DNA from 2 places in the Cytobacillus sp. FSL R7-0696 genome. Region 2 is predicted to be linked to the other one. Evidence: a T-box and tRNA genes for the amino acid it is inferred to sense, from the RefSeq annotation. Region 2 holds a T-box; the other holds one or more tRNA genes.

Region 1 (9,349 bases), 470 kb from region 2:
GAGCTACTGCGGAATAATATAAATGGTGGGCCTAAATGGACTCGAACCATCGACCTCACGCTTATCAGGCGTGCGCTCTAACCAGCTGAGCTATAGGCCCCTATTTAAGCGGGTGAAGGGAATCGAACCCTCATCATCAGCTTGGAAGGCTGAGGTTTTACCACTAAACTACACCCGCATTTAAGAACTTCAACATACCGGTGGTCGGGGTCGAACCGACACTCCCGAAGGAACACGATTTTGAGTCGTGCGCGTCTGCCAATTCCGCCACACCGGCATAAAGGCAACACCCGGATTTGAACCGGGGATAAAGGTTTTGCAGACCTCTGCCTTACCACTTGGCTATGCTGCCATAACTGGGCTAGTAGGGTTCGAACCTACGAATGACGGAATCAAAATCCGTTGCCTTACCACTTGGCTATAGCCCAACAAAATATTTAAAAATGGGGCGGCTGATGGGAATCGAACCCACGAATGTCGGAACCACAATCCGATGCGTTAACCACTTCGCCACAACCGCCATGAATGGCAGGGGTAGTAGGAATCGAACCCACATCAAAGGTTTTGGAGACCTTCGTTTTACCATTAAACTATACCCCTAGATGGTGGAGGGGGGCAGATTCGAACTGCCGAACCCGAAGGAGCGGATTTACAGTCCGCCGCGTTTAGCCACTTCGCTACCCCTCCAAAAAAGAATAAATGGTGGCTCAGGACGGAATCGAACCGCCGACACAAGGATTTTCAGTCCTTTGCTCTACCGACTGAGCTACTGAGCCAAAATAATAAATATGTAAATGGCGGTCCGGACGGGACTCGAACCCGCGACCTCCTGCGTGACAGGCAGGCATTCTAACCAACTGAACTACCGGACCAGATTGCGGGGGCAGGATTTGAACCTGCGACCTTCGGGTTATGAGCCCGACGAGCTACCGGACTGCTCCACCCCGCGATAATAAATATTAATGGCGGAGGAAGAGGGATTCGAACCCCCGCGGGCTTTAACACCCCTGTCGGTTTTCAAGACCGATCCCTTCAGCCAGACTTGGGTATTCCTCCATTAATAAAAAAGCAATAGCGGCGGAGGGGATCGAACCCCCGACCTCACGGGTATGAACCGTACGCTCTAGCCAGCTGAGCTACACCGCCATAAAATATATTTTATAAAAATTAAATTGGTGGAGCCTAGCGGGATCGAACCGCTGACCTCCTGCGTGCAAAGCAGGCGCTCTCCCAGCTGAGCTAAGGCCCCTAAAAAGTATTCGTGGTCGGGAAGACAGGATTCGAACCTGCGACCCCTTGGTCCCAAACCAAGTGCTCTACCAAGCTGAGCTACTTCCCGAAATAAAGCGCGCCCGAGAGGAGTCGAACCCCTAACCTTTTGATCCGTAGTCAAACGCTCTATCCAATTGAGCTACGGGCGCATCTGGAGCGGAAGACGGGATTCGAACCCGCGACCCTCACCTTGGCAAGGTGATGTTCTACCACTGAACTACTTCCGCAACTATTCATTATAAAACTAATGCGGGTGAAGGGAGTCGAACCCCCACGCCTTGCGGCGCCAGATCCTAAGTCTGGTGCGTCTGCCAATTCCGCCACACCCGCAAATTTAAATGGTGAGCCATGAAGGACTCGAACCTTCGACCCTCTGATTAAAAGTCAGATGCTCTACCAACTGAGCTAATGGCTCGTACAAAGCACGAGTGGTGCCGGCCAGAGGACTTGAACCCCCAACCTACTGATTACAAGTCAGTTGCTCTACCAATTGAGCTAGGCCGGCAAATATACAAAAAAATGGTGGAGGATGACGGGATCGAACCGCCGACCCTCTGCTTGTAAGGCAGATGCTCTCCCAGCTGAGCTAATCCTCCAAAATGGTGACCCCTACGGGATTCGAACCCGTGTTACCGCCGTGAAAGGGCGGTGTCTTAACCGCTTGACCAAGGGGCCAAAAAATAACCCCAAAAAATGGGGTAGTTTGCCCGGCAGCGTCCTACTCTCACAAGGGGACAGCCCCTAACTACCATCGGCGCTGAGAAGCTTAACTTCCGTGTTCGGTATGGGAACGGGTGTGACCTTCTCGCTATCGCCACCGAACTATAAAATTGTAAGGGAATCGTTCCCTCAAAACTAGGTAATGTTGAAGAAGATTGTTATTGAGTAATCGCCTGAATGCGTACTGTAGGCTACTACTTACGTAGTGCTGTCTAGCTGCGGCGGCTAGTAGCCGCCCGCATTTCGAATTGTCCAGCTACAGCGCCTAGGTGCTCGAGGTCATAAGTCAAATTTGTCATGAGGTTAAAGAACAACCTCCTGTCAAATCCGTCTTATGCTTGTCGCACCTGTGCAAGGCGCTTTCGCTTTTCGTTTTGGTTAAGTCCTCGATCGATTAGTATTAGTCAGCTACATGTGTCGCCACACTTCCACCTCTAACCTATCAACCTGATCATCTTTCAGGGATCTTACTAGCTTGCGCTATGGGAAATCTCATCTCGAGGGGGGCTTCATGCTTAGATGCTTTCAGCACTTATCCCTTCCGCACATAGCTACCCAGCGATGCCTTTGGCAAGACAACTGGTACACCAGCGGTGCGTCCATCCCGGTCCTCTCGTACTAAGGACAGCTCCTCTCAAATTTCCTGCGCCCACGACGGATAGGGACCGAACTGTCTCACGACGTTCTGAACCCAGCTCGCGTACCGCTTTAATGGGCGAACAGCCCAACCCTTGGGACCGACTACAGCCCCAGGATGCGATGAGCCGACATCGAGGTGCCAAACCTCCCCGTCGATGTGGACTCTTGGGGGAGATAAGCCTGTTATCCCCGGGGTAGCTTTTATCCGTTGAGCGATGGCCCTTCCATGCGGAACCACCGGATCACTAAGCCCGACTTTCGTCCCTGCTCGACTTGTAGGTCTCGCAGTCAAGCTCCCTTGTGCCTTTACACTCTACGAATGATTTCCAACCATTCTGAGGGAACCTTTGGGCGCCTCCGTTACTCTTTAGGAGGCGACCGCCCCAGTCAAACTGCCCACCTGACACTGTCTCCCATCCCGATAAGGGATGTGGGTTAGAATTTCAATACAGCCAGGGTAGTATCCCACCGACGCCTCCACCGAAGCTAGCGCTCCGGCTTCTAAGGCTCCTACCTATCCTGTACAAGCTGTACCAAAATTCAATATCAGGCTACAGTAAAGCTCCACGGGGTCTTTCCGTCCTGTCGCGGGTAACCTGCATCTTCACAGGTACTATAATTTCACCGAGTCTCTCGTTGAGACAGTGCCCAGATCGTTACGCCTTTCGTGCGGGTCGGAACTTACCCGACAAGGAATTTCGCTACCTTAGGACCGTTATAGTTACGGCCGCCGTTTACTGGGGCTTCGATTCAAAGCTTCGCGTGAGCTAACCTCTCCTCTTAACCTTCCAGCACCGGGCAGGCGTCAGCCCCTATACTTCGCCTTGCGGCTTCGCAGAGACCTGTGTTTTTGCTAAACAGTCGCCTGGGCCTATTCACTGCGGCTCATCAAGGCTTTAACACCCTAATGAGCACCCCTTCTCCCGAAGTTACGGGGTCATTTTGCCGAGTTCCTTAACGAGAGTTCTCTCGCTCACCTTAGGATTCTCTCCTCGCCTACCTGTGTCGGTTTGCGGTACGGGCACCTTATTCCTCGCTAGAGGCTTTTCTTGGCAGTGTGGAATCAAGAACTTCGGTACTAAATTTCCCTCGCTATCACAGCTCAAGGTATATGACCATGGGATTTGCCTCATGGTCCCTCTAACTGCTTAGACGCACATCCAATCGTGCGCTTACCCTATCCTCCTGCGTCCCCCCATCACTCAAACAGAATACGGTGGTACAGGAATATCAACCTGTTGTCCATCGCCTACGCTTTTCAGCCTCGGCTTAGGTCCCGACTAACCCTGAGCGGACGAGCCTTCCTCAGGAAACCTTAGGCATTCGGTGGATGGGATTCTCACCCATCTTTCGCTACTCATACCGGCATTCTCACTTCTAAGCGCTCCACCAGTCCTTACGGTCTAGCTTCAACGCCCTTAGAACGCTCTCCTACCACTGAACATCAACGATGTTCAATCCACAGCTTCGGTGATACGTTTAGCCCCGGTACATTTTCGGCGCGGAGTCACTCGACCAGTGAGCTATTACGCACTCTTTAAATGGTGGCTGCTTCTAAGCCAACATCCTGGTTGTCTAAGCAACTCCACATCCTTTTCCACTTAACGTATACTTTGGGACCTTAGCTGGTGGTCTGGGCTGTTTCCCTCTTGACTACGGATCTTATCACTCGCAGTCTGACTCCCATGGATAAATCTTTGGCATTCGGAGTTTGTCTGAATTCGGTAACCCGATGAGGGCCCCTAGTCCAAACAGTGCTCTACCTCCAAGATTCTTACGCATGAGGCTAGCCCTAAAGCTATTTCGGAGAGAACCAGCTATCTCCAAGTTCGATTGGAATTTCTCCGCTACCCACACCTCATCCCCGCACTTTTCAACGTACGTGGGTTCGGGCCTCCATCCAGTGTTACCTGGACTTCACCCTGGACATGGGTAGATCACCTGGTTTCGGGTCTACGACCACATACTCATTCGCCCTATTCAGACTCGCTTTCGCTACGGCTCCGTCTGTCCAACTTAACCTCGCATGTAATCGTAACTCGCCGGTTCATTCTACAAAAGGCACGCTATCACCCATTAACGGGCTCTAACTACTTGTAGGCACACGGTTTCAGGATCTCTTTCACTCCCCTTCCGGGGTGCTTTTCACCTTTCCCTCACGGTACTGGTTCACTATCGGTCACTAGGGAGTATTTAGCCTTGGGAGATGGTCCTCCCTGCTTCCGACGGGATTTCTCGTGTCCCGCCGTACTCAGGATCCACTCTGGAGGGAACGAAGTTTCAACTACAGGGCTTTTACCTCCTATGGCGGGCCTTTCCAGACCTCTTCGTCTATCTCGTTCCTTTGTAACTCCGTATAGAATGTCCTACAACCCCAAGAGGCAAGCCTCTTGGTTTGGGCTAATCCCGTTTCGCTCGCCGCTACTCAGGGAATCGCGTTTGCTTTCTCTTCCTCCGGGTACTTAGATGTTTCAGTTCCCCGGGTCTGCCTTCCATACCCTATGTATTCAGGTATGGATCCTATCCCATAACGGATAGGGGGTTTCCCCATTCGGAAATCTCCGGATCAAAGCTTACTTACAGCTCCCCGAAGCATATCGGTGTTAGTCCCGTCCTTCATCGGCTCCTAGTGCCAAGGCATTCACCGTGCGCCCTTATTAACTTAACCATTGTTCGGCTTGCGATAAGCTACGCATTTCGGCGTCAGCTCACTCGTCAACATCCTCATGTGCACAAGACGCACACTCCGGTGTTTCCTCGCTCGCTTCCTTGAACTGCTTGCTTCTCACAACCCTCACGGTTGTGTTTTCTTAAAAAAGTTTAGTATCTTTACTCTATTACTATTAAATAGAGAGAAAATAACTAAGGTGGCGATTACTCGGTAATCTTCTTCATTACATTATCTAGTTTTCAAAGAACGATTAATGAATGGTAAGCTTTGGTATTCTCGTCAGCTTACGCTTCCTTGAATCCTTCGCTATTTTCATCTTATTTTGAGAGATTATACTCTCAAAACTGAACGAACAGTCTAACATCAAGTTAATTCCGTATATTCCTTAGAAAGGAGGTGATCCAGCCGCACCTTCCGATACGGCTACCTTGTTACGACTTCACCCCAATCATCTGTCCCACCTTAGGCGGCTGGCTCCAAAAGGTTACCCCACCGACTTCGGGTGTTACAAACTCTCGTGGTGTGACGGGCGGTGTGTACAAGGCCCGGGAACGTATTCACCGCGGCATGCTGATCCGCGATTACTAGCGATTCCGGCTTCATGTAGGCGAGTTGCAGCCTACAATCCGAACTGAGAATGGTTTTATGGGATTGGCTAAACCTCGCGGTCTTGCAGCCCTTTGTACCATCCATTGTAGCACGTGTGTAGCCCAGGTCATAAGGGGCATGATGATTTGACGTCATCCCCACCTTCCTCCGGTTTGTCACCGGCAGTCACCTTAGAGTGCCCAACTGAATGCTGGCAACTAAGATCAAGGGTTGCGCTCGTTGCGGGACTTAACCCAACATCTCACGACACGAGCTGACGACAACCATGCACCACCTGTCACTCTGTCCCCCGAAGGGGAAAGTCCTATCTCTAGGATTGTCAGAGGATGTCAAGACCTGGTAAGGTTCTTCGCGTTGCTTCGAATTAAACCACATGCTCCACCGCTTGTGCGGGCCCCCGTCAATTCCTTTGAGTTTCAACCTTGCGGTCGTACTCCCCAGGCGGAGTGCTTAATGCGTTTGCTGCAGCACTAAAGGGCGGAAACCCTCTAACACTTAGCACTCATCGTTTACGGCGTGGACTACCAGGGTATCTAATCCTGTTTGCTCCCCACGCTTTCGCGCCTCAGCGTCAGTTACAGACCAGAAAGTCGCCTTCGCCACTGGTGTTCCTCCAAATCTCTACGCATTTCACCGCTACACTTGGAATTCCACTTTCCTCTTCTGCACTCAAGTTCCCCAGTTTCCAATGACCCTCCACGGTTGAGCCGTGGGCTTTCACATCAGACTTAAAGAACCGCCTGCGCGCGCTTTACGCCCAATAATTCCGGACAACGCTTGCCACCTACGTATTACCGCGGCTGCTGGCACGTAGTTAGCCGTGGCTTTCTGGTTAGGTACCGTCAAGGTACCGGCAGTTACTCCGATACTTGTTCTTCCCTAACAACAGAGTTTTACGATCCGAAAACCTTCATCACTCACGCGGCGTTGCTCCGTCAGACTTTCGTCCATTGCGGAAGATTCCCTACTGCTGCCTCCCGTAGGAGTCTGGGCCGTGTCTCAGTCCCAGTGTGGCCGATCACCCTCTCAGGTCGGCTACGCATCGTCGCCTTGGTGAGCCGTTACCTCACCAACTAGCTAATGCGCCGCGGGCCCATCTGTAAGTGATAGCAGAACCATCTTTCAATCTAATTATATGTATAAATAGATATTATCCGGTATTAGCCCCGGTTTCCCGGAGTTATCCCAGTCTTACAGGCAGGTTGCCCACGTGTTACTCACCCGTCCGCCGCTAATCTTTGGGAGCAAGCTCCCTCAGATTCGCTCGACTTGCATGTATTAGGCACGCCGCCAGCGTTCGTCCTGAGCCAGGATCAAACTCTCCAATAAAGTGTTTGATTAGCTCATTTGCACCTATGGTGCTTTGTTGCTGATAAATCAGCTTTTTTAGAATTACGCTTGACGTTTTACGTTCGTTCAGTTTTCAAAGAACAATCTCGTTCGCTTCAGAAGCGACCTTCTTAATATATCATTCAGTTCGTTTGATGTCAATAACTTTTTTTAAAATCCTTATGTAAGTTACTGCGTCAGTAACGACTGCTTTAATATAATATCACCTGTTATTATTATTCGTCAATAACTTTTTTAAAAAAATTAATCTATTACATAAATAAAAAAGGAGTCAGCACTTTCATGTTATGCTGACTCCTTTTTTATTATAGTATTTGCGATAAGAACGCTTTCGTCCTTTCATGTTGTGGGTTATCAAATAATTCTACTGGCGTTCCCTCTTCAACAATTTCACCGTAATCAAATAAAACAATACGGTCAGCTACTTGGCGAGCGAACCCCATTTCATGTGTAACAACTACCATTGTCATTCCTGATTCAGCCAACGTCTTCATTACATCCAATACCTCTTTTACCATCTCAGGATCTAACGCTGAGGTCGGTTCATCAAACAACATGATTTTCGGTTGCATCGCCAACGCTCTTGCAATAGCCACCCTTTGTTGTTGCCCACCTGAAAGTTGACCTGGATATTTATCAGCTTGTTCAGGAATACCTACTCTTTCAAGCAACTCTTTCGCGATTTGTTCAGCTTTAGTCTTCTTCCACCTTCTCACCCAAATCGGTGCTAAAGAGATGTTTTTTAGAATCGTCATATGTGGAAAGAGATTAAAAGATTGAAAAACCATCCCTGTTTCTTTTCTTATTTCTTCTATGTTCTTTAAATCATCAGTCAACTCAATACCATCTATTTTTATTTGTCCTTGTTGAAACTCTTCTAAAGCATTAAGGGTGCGAATAAAAGTAGATTTCCCTGAACCAGATGGCCCCAGGACAACAACAACCTCACCTTGTTTCACACTAATATTTACATCTTTTAAAACATGCAGTTGTCCAAACCATTTATTTAATCCCTTTACTTCTATTATATTTTCTCTTTTTTCAATAGGTATATCTATTTTCTCAACTCCAAATATACTTTCCATCTATATATATCCTCCTAACGCTCTCCGGCACCTAAAGTATTTTCCAATCTTCTACTTACATACGACATAAGCGAACAGAATATAAAGTAAATAAACGCGATAAACAGAAATACTTCCATGTTCTTACCTAAAAAGGCGGGATTTGCGATCACCTTTTGTCCCATCCCTAATAATTCAGTTAATCCTACAATTGCTACAAGAGAAGTATCTTTGAAAATTGAGATAAACTGACCAACACAAGCTGGAATCACAGCTTTGATAGCTTGAGGAAGAACAACAAAACCCATGGTATATGTGGAATTCAAACCTAAAGCTTGCGCTGCCTCAAATTGTCCCCTCGGAATTGATTGCAATCCACCTCTTATATTTTCAGCTAAATATGCAGCACTAAATAATGTGAAACCAACCATTGCCCTGAGGACATTACTCACATCAATACTATTACCTAAAAAAAGCGGCAACATTAACTGAAATACAAATAGTATGGTAATTAGAGGGATTCCTCTTATCAGTTCAATATAAATGATACAAAACCATTTCACTACAGGGAGTTTACTTCGTCTTCCTAGAGCTAATAAAACTCCCAAGGGAAAAGAACAAACAATTGCCACACTTGCAATAAGTAGCGTTAATAAGAAACCTCCCCAAATATTAGAATTCACTTTTGGTAAAATTCCGAAACCATTGAATAGAGAAATAACAAGCGGAATAAACAATATCCATAATAATAAAACTGGTATTTTTAGCTTTTTCACTTTTCTTCCTATTATATAAAAGAGGAAAATGCAAATAATATTCCCTACAAGAATAAGCCTCGTATTTGTTTGGATAAATGGTAGGACAAGCGAAACGACCATTAGCCCACCAATAACCAATGCCACATGCTTCATCACTCCTCGCCATAGCCCCCATGAGCTTCCTAAAAGAGCAGAAATGAGAAAAATAGCTACCCAAACTCTCCAAGTCTCCTCTAATGGAAATTGCCCAACCATGAGTAAACGAA
Region 2 (9,349 bases):
ATTGTCTTTTCGTTACGTATTACTGAATGATGTCTATGAAAAATTTGAATAAATTGTGACATTTCCCTTGCTTAATGGAGGGGATGAACACTGATGATAACAATGTTTAGTCACCTTTCTTTATGTGAAAATGTAATTATTATTGAAATTCACTTAAATAAATTTTCTAGGATTTATTGCAAAAGAACATTAAACAAAGTATACTAAAAATCGTGAACTTCTCAACGAGTAAGGCGCTAAATGGCTACTTAAAGGGTTAGGACCTCTTTGGACTAACTTTCCCCCGTGGTAGTTATATGCTTTGCCCAGTAGAAATTCATGTCAATTAGTAAAGGGGGAAATTTGAATATGGAAACAATGGGTCGTCACGTCATCTCAGAGCTTTGGGGATGCGATTTTGAAAAATTGAATGATATGTCATTTATTGAGCAAACATTTGTAGCAGCTGCACTAAAATCAGGGGCAGAAGTGCGAGAGGTGGCATTCCATAAATTTGCACCACAAGGTGTAAGTGGGGTTGTCATTATTTCAGAGTCGCATTTAACTATACACAGTTTTCCGGAGCATGGCTATGCAAGCATCGATGTTTATACTTGCGGTGATCTTAATCCTCATATCGCGGCTGACTATATAGCAGAAGCTTTAGGTGCTGATACACGTGAGAATATAGAAATTCCTCGTGGAATGGGTCCTGTTCAAGTTAAGAACGCAACAAAAGCCAATGTGTTATAATAAAGAAGAAGTCTTCAAGAGTGCAAGCGAATAATTGCACTCTTTTTATTATGAAAAAAACATATCTACTTGTACTAACAACTCCTTTTTTATATGATAGTAAGTAAAGATACATTTTAGGAATGTAAAGATGAGACGGAGTTGATTGTATGAAATGTCCTTCATGCCAACATAATAATACTCGTGTGCTAGACTCTCGTCCTGTTGATGAAGGTAAATCGATACGAAGACGAAGAGAGTGTGAAAAATGTGGTTATCGGTTTACAACTTTTGAAAAGGTAGAGGAAATTCCTTTGATTGTTGTGAAAAAAGAAGGAACAAGAGAAGAGTTTAGCAGAGAGAAAATATTGCGTGGACTAATAAAAGCTTGTGAAAAACGACCGGTTGCATTAAAAGAACTAGAAGATATCACTTTTCAAGTTGAAAAGGAATTAAGAAGCAACGGAGTATCAGAAGTGAAAAGTGATGATGTTGGCGAAATGGTTATGGACAGGCTAGTGAAAGTTGACGATGTCGCCTATGTTCGCTTTGCTTCTGTTTATCGTCAATTCAAAGATATTAATGTATTTATAGAAGAGCTAAAAGAGTTAATGAAGAAGGAACAAGCGTAAAGGTGAGCAAATAGGCTAAAGTGAATTTAGCTTCTTTGCTCATTTTTTTCAAGATATGAAAGAAAGAAGGTATTTTTCATGGCCCAGCATTGGACTGAAGTCATCCCTAGTGATCATTATACAGTGGCTTTAAATGGGCTGTTACATGACTATGATCGAAAAATCTTAGTATTTCTTTATCAGCCACTTATTGGGACCATTGCGTACAGTTTATATATGACCTTATGGATGGAAGTGGAGGAAAACCGTATTTGGTCTTCATCTTCGCGTAACCATCATGGTCTGATGAGTATGATGGACTTAAGTTTAAAAGAAATTTATGAAGCAAGAAAAAAACTTGAAGGAATTGGCTTGCTAAAAGTTTATGTGAAAGAAGGGGAAAATCGTGAATTTATTTATCAATTACAGCCCCCCCTTTCTCCAAGTACATTTTTCTTAGATGGTATGCTCAATATCTTTCTTTATAAAAAAATCGGTAAAACTCAATATACAAGACTAAAGCGTTTTTTTAGTGATGAGGAGTATTCAAACCTTCCTCTTGATTATAAGGATGTAACAACAGCCTTTCATGAGGTTTATACATCTGGACACCAGCTTGCTAAAGAGTATAATGATGACTTATCTGTTTCTCCAAAAGGTGAATGGGTAGATAGAATGGAAGCGAATAAAATTCAAATCCCATTGCAAACATTTAATTTCTCGTTATTGGAAGCGGGCCTTAGTGAATCACTTGTTCCCCGAAAAGCACTTACGCAAACAGTAAAGGATGCCATTAGTAATTTGGCATTTTTATATGATATTGATGTTATGGAAATGAAGAATATTATGATAAGCGCGATGAACGAAGATGATGAAGTTGAGATGGATGAATTGCGGAAATCGGCAAGGGATTGGTATCAAATGAATCATCGTGACGAATTGCCATCACTAATTACGCAAACTCAGCCTGTTCATAGTCTCTCAATAACTGAAAAGCCCAAAAGTAAAGAAGAAGAGCTTATTCAATACTTTGATACAACTTCCCCTATTCAATTTTTGAAAGATTTATCTGGGGGGGCGGAACCTTCAAAAGCGGAATTGAAAATACTTGAAGATGTGATGTTTCACCAAAAGTTGCCTCCCGGTGTGATGAATGTTTTGATTGATTATGTGATGCGTAAAACAGATAAAAAGCTGACAAAGGCATATGTGGAAACGATCGCTAGTCATTGGGCGAGAAAGAGCATTCAAACTACGGCTAATGCCATGGCTCTGGCGAAGAAAGAGCACCAACAATATTTGAAATGGGCAGAGAATAAAAAAGTAGGGAAACGTTCATCCAAATCTAATACGAAAAAAGCTGTCACGAGGACAGAGCTTTTACCTGATTGGTTTGACGAGGAAACAAGTAAAAATGAAACTGTCGACCAACAGAAGCAGGATAAGAAAGATGATCATGTAGATCTTAATATGAAGGAATTTCAAGAACTAATGAAAAGAAGAAACGGGGGTGGACAATAGATGGAAAGAATCAATGATACGCTTAAAAAACTTGCAGGAAATCAAGATTTTAAAACGAGATATGAAAAGCAACGAGCAGAGACTTTAAATGATCCAGATGTCCATGCCTTTTTGACGGCACATAAGGATGAATTGTCAGCAGATATGGTTGAAAGAAGCTTAATTAAATTGTATGAATATAGCAAGCTAAGTAAAGAATGTAATCGCTGTCCGAGCCTAGATAGTTGTATCAATTTTATGCAAGGTTACCACCCAGAGCTCGTCATTGAACGTGGCCTGATTGATATTAAATATGATAAATGCCCACGAAAGCAAATCCATGATGAAAAAAGAAAAAATGAGAAGTTGATTCAAAGTTTATATGTCCCTAAAGACATACTAAATGCAACTTTTGATACGGTGTACAACGATGATGGAAAAAGAATGGAAGCGGTTAATAAAGCTCTTAGCTATTGTATGAATTTTAAAAAGGGCGATGGTCAGAAGGCGTTATATTTATACGGCCAATTTGGTGTCGGTAAATCTTATTTATTAGGTGCGATTGCCAATGAACTTGCCTTGAAGCAAGTTCCATCAATGATTGTCTATGTGCCTGAATTATTTAGGGAATTGAAAAGCTCAATTAGTGATTCGACTTTAAATGATAAACTTGAAGCTATTCGATCATCTTCTGTACTTATGTTTGATGATATGGGTGCAGAAACGATGTCAAGTTGGACAAGAGATGAAATTTTGTCGCCGATTCTACAATATCGTATGCTTGAAAAGTTACCGACTTTTTTCACCTCAAACTTTGATTATAAAGGACTTGAACATCACCTGACCTATAGTCAGCGAGGGGAAGAGGAGCGGATGAAGGCAAGAAGAGTAATGGAAAGAATTAAATATTTAACCGATCCTGTGCTTGTCGAAGGACCGAATCGAAGGGTTTAGGCAAGATAATTTTTCAATAGTTTTTCTTCATGACTTCTATTTTGGCCAAGTCTCCCATATATATGAATCAGATAGATGTTAAGGGGGGATTTGGTTGATAGAGATCATTTTCCGGAATAAGCATGAAGCTGAGGAGCTGTTTCAGCACGCAATCCGGATTCAGAACTATACGGAAGGCGAAACGACAATTCTTCATAATGAAGGTCAATATATAGTAAGAATGTATCCTGAACAATGCAGTGGACGATCTATTGAAGAAGTAAAACGAACATTTTCTGCTTTTTTAATGGAGAGTAAATGCGATAGTTGGTTTAGAAAGATAATGGCCGAGAAGTTTTATTATCAAGATTCGGAAGAACAACAACAAATTCTTGAAATCATTCATTCCATATTAGAAGGGCAAAGAGAAGATTTATCTACTTTTTTACAGAGAGTGGATATACACGAGCAATTACGAGCGGCTATAGATCGCCTAGTGCATGATGATATCTCTTTTTCTTATGATGCTTTTATAAAGTTTCGTCTTAAACCGCTTTTAGATGATATGACAAAGTATGTTGAGTTGTCTATTGATGAATATAAAATGGAACAGGAATATCAAATGTTTATTCAAACCTTAAGAGACTTTATTAAGGATAGAGAAAGTAAGTTACCCACGATTCATTTATATTTAGGTGAAGAAGTCCGCTTTTTTAATCAGCATTTCGAGGAGCTTTCTCGAATGGACCTAACGGCAATGATAGATCGAAGGCTATTAATTAATCACCCTGTCTATGTAGATTCAGTTACAATCGCACCATTACTCTCAATCGCTCCTGAGGAAATATGTTTATATAGTGAAAGTGAAGAACAACCTTTAGTTCGTACAATTAAAAATATTTTTGAAGAGAGATTGAAAACCCTTCATATAAGTGAATTTAATATGCGTAAACAGCATGCGTGTAAAAATATAAGTGAACCCTCTTGATTTTCCGTAAATTAAAAACTATAATACTTACATATTGAAATTATCAATGAACAGTAATGATAAGGATATGGGTATTCTTTTACGGTTTATAGAGAGGGAAGACAAGGCTGCAATCTTCCTAACACGAATGGAATGCTTACCACCTTTGAACTCCAATACATAAAGATGTCTATGGCGTCGATTAAGTATTGGCGGCAACAAGACCGTTAACTTGCTACGAGTCACTTTTTTAAAGTGAGAAGTAGGGTGGAACCACGTGTATATGATACTCGTCCCTTTTTTTAGGGGCGAGTTTTTTATTTTTCAAAAACAAGGAGGAAGTTATGATGTCAGAAATGATTAAAGTTTCGTTTCCAGATGGAGCAGTAAAGGAGTTCTCCAAAGGAACAACAACGGAAGAAATCGCATCATCAATCAGCCCTGGCTTAAAAAAGAAAGCCATAGCCGGTAAAGTGAATAATGAATTATTCGACCTTCGTCGTCCAATTGAAGAGGATGCGGCTGTGGAGATCATTACCCAAGGCAGTGATGAGGCGCTTGAAATTATGCGTCACAGTTCAGCTCATTTAATGGCGCAAGCGATTAAACGTTTATATAAAAACGTTAAATTAGGTGTAGGTCCTGTTATTGAGAGTGGCTTCTACTACGATATCGATATGGAGGAGTCATTAACACCTGAAGATCTACCGAAAATCGAGAAAGAAATGAAGAAAATCATCAATGAAAATATTGAGATTGTGCGTAAAGAAGTGAGTAGAGACGAAGCTTTAAAAATCTATGAAGAGATTGGCGACGAATATAAGGTTGAACTGATTGGCGCCATTCCAGAAGGTGAAACAGTTACCCTTTATGAACAAGGCGAATTCTTTGATCTTTGTCGAGGGGTTCATGTTCCTTCTACAGGGAAAATTAAAGAATTTAAGCTTTTAAGTATTGCTGGCGCATATTGGCGTGGAGATAGCGACAATAAGATGCTACAACGTATATATGGTACTGCATTCTTTACAAAAGATGACTTAAAAGAACACTTGCGTTTGCTTGAAGAAGCAAAAGAGCGTGATCACCGTAAAATTGGTAAGGAATTAAGCCTCTTTACGAACTCCCAAAAGGTAGGACAAGGGTTACCGCTATGGTTACCAAAAGGTGCAACAATTCGCCGTAATATTGAACGTTATATCGTGGATAAAGAAGTGCGTTTAGGCTATGACCATGTATATACACCAATTATGGCAAATGTGGAACTTTACAAAACATCAGGACACTGGGATCACTATCAAGAAGATATGTTCCCTGTAATGAAAATGGATAATGAGGAGCTTGTTCTTCGCCCAATGAACTGTCCTCATCATATGATGATTTATAAACAAGGAATCCATAGTTATAGAGAATTACCAATCCGTATCGCTGAATTAGGTACAATGCATCGCTATGAGATGTCTGGAGCATTATCAGGATTGCAACGTGTGCGTGGTATGACATTAAATGATGCCCATCTATTCGTTCGTCCAGATCAAATTAAAGAAGAATTTATACGCGTTGTTAATTTAATTCTCGAAGTATACAAAGACTTTGACATTAATGATTATTCGTTCCGCTTATCTTATCGCGATCCTGAGGATACTGAAAAGTATTTTGATGATAATCAAATGTGGGAAAAGGCACAATCGATGTTAAAAGAAGCAATGGATGAGATTGGCTTGCCTTACTATGAAGCAGAAGGGGAGGCCGCATTCTACGGTCCTAAGCTTGATGTACAAGTAAAAACAGCTCTAGGTAAAGAAGAAACGTTATCAACTGTTCAGTTAGACTTCTTGCTTCCTGAACGTTTTGACTTATCTTATGTTGGGGAAGATGGCAAGCCGCATCGCCCTGTTGTTATTCACCGTGGTGTTGTTTCAACGATGGAACGTTTTGTTGCTTTCCTTATCGAAGAATACAAAGGTGCATTCCCAACATGGCTAGCTCCTGTTCAAGTTCAGGTTATTCCAGTTTCAAATGATATCCATTTTGATTATGCGAAAAAAGTAAAAGAAGATTTACAGCTTGCAGGAATTCGCGTTGAAATCGATGATCGTAATGAAAAAATGGGTTATAAAATTCGTGAAGCACAAATGCAGAAAATCCCATATATGCTTGTTGTCGGCGATAATGAAGTAAGTGAACAGGCGGTTAATGTACGTAAATATGGAGAACAAAAATCAGAAACTATCTCCTTTAATGAATTTAAACAATTGATTGAGAAGGAAGTTCAAAGAGGATAAAAATATTACAGACCAAGGATTTGATTGTTGTTCTAAGAATCTTTATCCATGTCTTAACTCAAACATCATTTTATGCATGTTGTTAAGCTGGATAAAGGTGGGTACAAAAAAATTTCAAAAGTTGTTGCCAAACACCGTAACTTTTGATATCATTTTCTATGTTGTGAAAAAACAATACCATTTGACAAATATTATGCTTTGTGATATATTTTCTAAGGTAATTTGAATACAGTTTGAGTAAAGAAGAAGCGCCCGCTTCTCACCTGATTGACGCTTTTAGGCAGTTAGCAGGTTTACGTGAATTTTAACATTGTACGTAATGTGTGGGTGTCTTCACCCGCACTTTTTTATTTGCCTCGATTGTATCACTCGGTGCAGCTGGAAGCTTCTTTTAGAAAAGTGACCCAAACATTGTGTTCATATAAAACCATGGAGGTGTCTAACTATTAGCAAAGATATGTTGTTAAACGAGGGTATCCGTGCCCGTGAAGTTCGTCTTATTGACCAGAATGGCGAGCAACTAGGAATCAAATCTAAAAATGAAGCGCTAGAAATAGCCGCACGTGTAAATCTTGATCTTGTTCTTGTAGCACCGAATGCAAAGCCTCCTGTAGGCCGTATCATGGACTACGGTAAGTTTAAGTTCGAGCAACAGAAGAAAGACAAAGAAGCACGTAAAAATCAAAAAATTATCAGTGTTAAAGAAGTTCGCCTTAGTCCAACGATAGAGGAACATGACTTTAATACAAAGCTTCGTAACGCAATCAAATTCCTTGAAAAAGGCGATAAAGTAAAAGCTTCCATTCGTTTTAAAGGTCGTGCGATTACGCATAAGGAAATTGGACAGCGTGTTCTTGTTCGATTTGCAGAGGCTTGCTCTGAAGTCGCAACAGTTGAATCTCATCCAAAAATGGATGGCCGAAGCATGTTTATGATACTTGCACCTAAAAACGAAAAGTAAGAGGAGGAATTCCACATGCCAAAAATGAAAACTCACCGTGGTTCTGCTAAGCGTTTTAAAAGAACAGGATCTGGAAAATTAAAACGTTCTCACGCTTACAGAAGCCATATGTTCGCGAATAAATCTCAAAAACAAAAACGTAAGCTTCGTAAAGGTACTCTTGTATCTACAGGTGATTTCAAGCGTATCCGCAATATGTTAGTAGGACTTAAGTAAACTTGCAAAATAGGAGGGAAATATTATGCCACGTGTAAAAGGCGGTACAGTTACTCGCAAACGTCGTAAAAAGGTATTAAAATTAGCTAAAGGTTATTATGGTTCTAAACATACTTTATATAAAGTTGCTAACCAACAAGTAATGAAATCTTACAACTATGCTTATCGTGATCGTCGTCAGAAAAAACGCGACTTCCGTAAGTTATGGGTTACTCGTATTAACGCAGCTGCTCGTATGAACGGTCTTTCTTATAGCCGTTTAATGCACGGTTTAAAACTAGCTGGTATCGAAGTAAACCGCAAAATGCTTGCAGAATTAGCTGTTTCTGATGCAAATGCATTTGCAGAATTAGCAACTGTTGCAAAACAAAACCTTTCTAAATAAGAAAGTTTAAGAGTCGCTCTTTCGGGGGTGGCTTTTTTTGTTATATTTTTAGTCTATTGAAATTAAAGGAGACAAAATAAACACCTGCAAAGTTCAAGCATATACGTTAGTGAGCATCTCACGCGTATGAAACTAAAAGACCTTTGGCACCGAGTTTGAACTTATAAATACGATTAATCTACTTTATCAGCTATAATTTCGATAACGACATGAGAATAGGGGTGTAAGGAATGATTTTTGCTATCATAATCGTCTTTTTTATACTGAATGGCATTGCGGCAATTATGATGAAAATAGATAAAAGAAAAGCGCAAAGGGGAGAATACCGCATTAGTGAGCAAAATCTATGGCTGGTGGCTCTTTTGTTTGGAGCTATAGGAATGACTTGGGGAATGAGGCGTTATAGACATAAGACGAAGCATTTTTCTTTTAAACTTGGTCTTCCTATCTTATCCGTGTTACAGTTGATATTCCTCGTTTATCTCATCATGGAGTGGGCATAATTTTAGGGCCGTTGCCATATGATGTACTAACATCCAAGAATCTTATAGTTCATGGAAGGTGGGCGTTTATCAGGTGAATGAACATCTTGCTCTTGCAAAGGGGATTATTGAGACAGCAGGTATTCTCGCTCCATTCGCATTTATTTTATTTCATATTTTGCGGCAGTTCCTTTTTATCCCTGTGCCACTTGTTTGTATTGCTGGTGGTGTATTGTTTGGCAGTTTATTTGGTAGTATTTTATCTCTAGTAGGGTTAATGTTATCTTGTTTATTTTTTTAT

The links. The T-box of region 2 lies ahead of thrS (threonine--tRNA ligase). A T-box ahead of a tRNA ligase gene usually reads a tRNA of that ligase, here a tRNA-Thr.
Region 1: it has a tRNA-Thr gene. The T-box ahead of thrS (threonine--tRNA ligase) is inferred to sense a tRNA for this amino acid. The anticodon was not compared.

What each region holds. Positions count from the first base shown of each region.
Region 1 covers NZ_JBBOWA010000001.1:2,526,838-2,536,186, reverse strand. Annotated here, with positions in the region: tRNA gene MKX29_RS13055 (tRNA-Asn) at 1-13, opposite strand, end outside; tRNA gene MKX29_RS13050 (tRNA-Ile) at 24-100, opposite strand; tRNA gene MKX29_RS13045 (tRNA-Gly) at 108-178, opposite strand; tRNA gene MKX29_RS13040 (tRNA-Leu) at 196-277, opposite strand; tRNA gene MKX29_RS13035 (tRNA-Cys) at 282-352, opposite strand; tRNA gene MKX29_RS13030 (tRNA-Gln) at 357-428, opposite strand; tRNA gene MKX29_RS13025 (tRNA-His) at 445-520, opposite strand; tRNA gene MKX29_RS13020 (tRNA-Trp) at 527-600, opposite strand; tRNA gene MKX29_RS13015 (tRNA-Tyr) at 604-687, opposite strand; tRNA gene MKX29_RS13010 (tRNA-Phe) at 701-776, opposite strand; tRNA gene MKX29_RS13005 (tRNA-Asp) at 796-872, opposite strand; tRNA gene MKX29_RS13000 (tRNA-Met) at 876-949, opposite strand; tRNA gene MKX29_RS12995 (tRNA-Ser) at 964-1,056, opposite strand; tRNA gene MKX29_RS12990 (tRNA-Met) at 1,073-1,146, opposite strand; tRNA gene MKX29_RS12985 (tRNA-Ala) at 1,174-1,249, opposite strand; tRNA gene MKX29_RS12980 (tRNA-Pro) at 1,263-1,339, opposite strand; tRNA gene MKX29_RS12975 (tRNA-Arg) at 1,348-1,421, opposite strand; tRNA gene MKX29_RS12970 (tRNA-Gly) at 1,425-1,499, opposite strand; tRNA gene MKX29_RS12965 (tRNA-Leu) at 1,521-1,602, opposite strand; tRNA gene MKX29_RS12960 (tRNA-Lys) at 1,612-1,687, opposite strand; tRNA gene MKX29_RS12955 (tRNA-Thr) at 1,702-1,777, opposite strand; tRNA gene MKX29_RS12950 (tRNA-Val) at 1,793-1,868, opposite strand; tRNA gene MKX29_RS12945 (tRNA-Glu) at 1,873-1,947, opposite strand; rRNA gene rrf (5S ribosomal RNA) at 1,978-2,094, opposite strand; rRNA gene MKX29_RS12935 (23S ribosomal RNA) at 2,367-5,299, opposite strand; rRNA gene MKX29_RS12930 (16S ribosomal RNA) at 5,692-7,240, opposite strand; gene MKX29_RS12925 (amino acid ABC transporter ATP-binding protein) at 7,567-8,346, opposite strand; gene MKX29_RS12920 (amino acid ABC transporter permease) at 8,361-9,349, opposite strand, start outside.
Region 2 covers NZ_JBBOWA010000001.1:2,997,805-3,007,153, forward strand. Annotated here, with positions in the region: gene speD (adenosylmethionine decarboxylase) at 349-732, shown strand; gene nrdR (transcriptional regulator NrdR) at 882-1,343, shown strand; gene MKX29_RS15570 (replication initiation and membrane attachment family protein) at 1,422-2,843, shown strand; gene dnaI (primosomal protein DnaI) at 2,844-3,776, shown strand; gene ytxC (putative sporulation protein YtxC) at 3,871-4,743, shown strand; T-box leader at 4,791-5,023, shown strand; gene thrS (threonine--tRNA ligase) at 5,070-7,004, shown strand; ribosomal protein L20 leader region at 7,239-7,359, shown strand; gene infC (translation initiation factor IF-3) at 7,462-7,965, shown strand; gene rpmI (50S ribosomal protein L35) at 7,981-8,181, shown strand; gene rplT (50S ribosomal protein L20) at 8,207-8,566, shown strand; gene MKX29_RS15605 (DUF1294 domain-containing protein) at 8,797-9,069, shown strand; gene MKX29_RS15610 (TVP38/TMEM64 family protein) at 9,143-9,349, shown strand, end outside.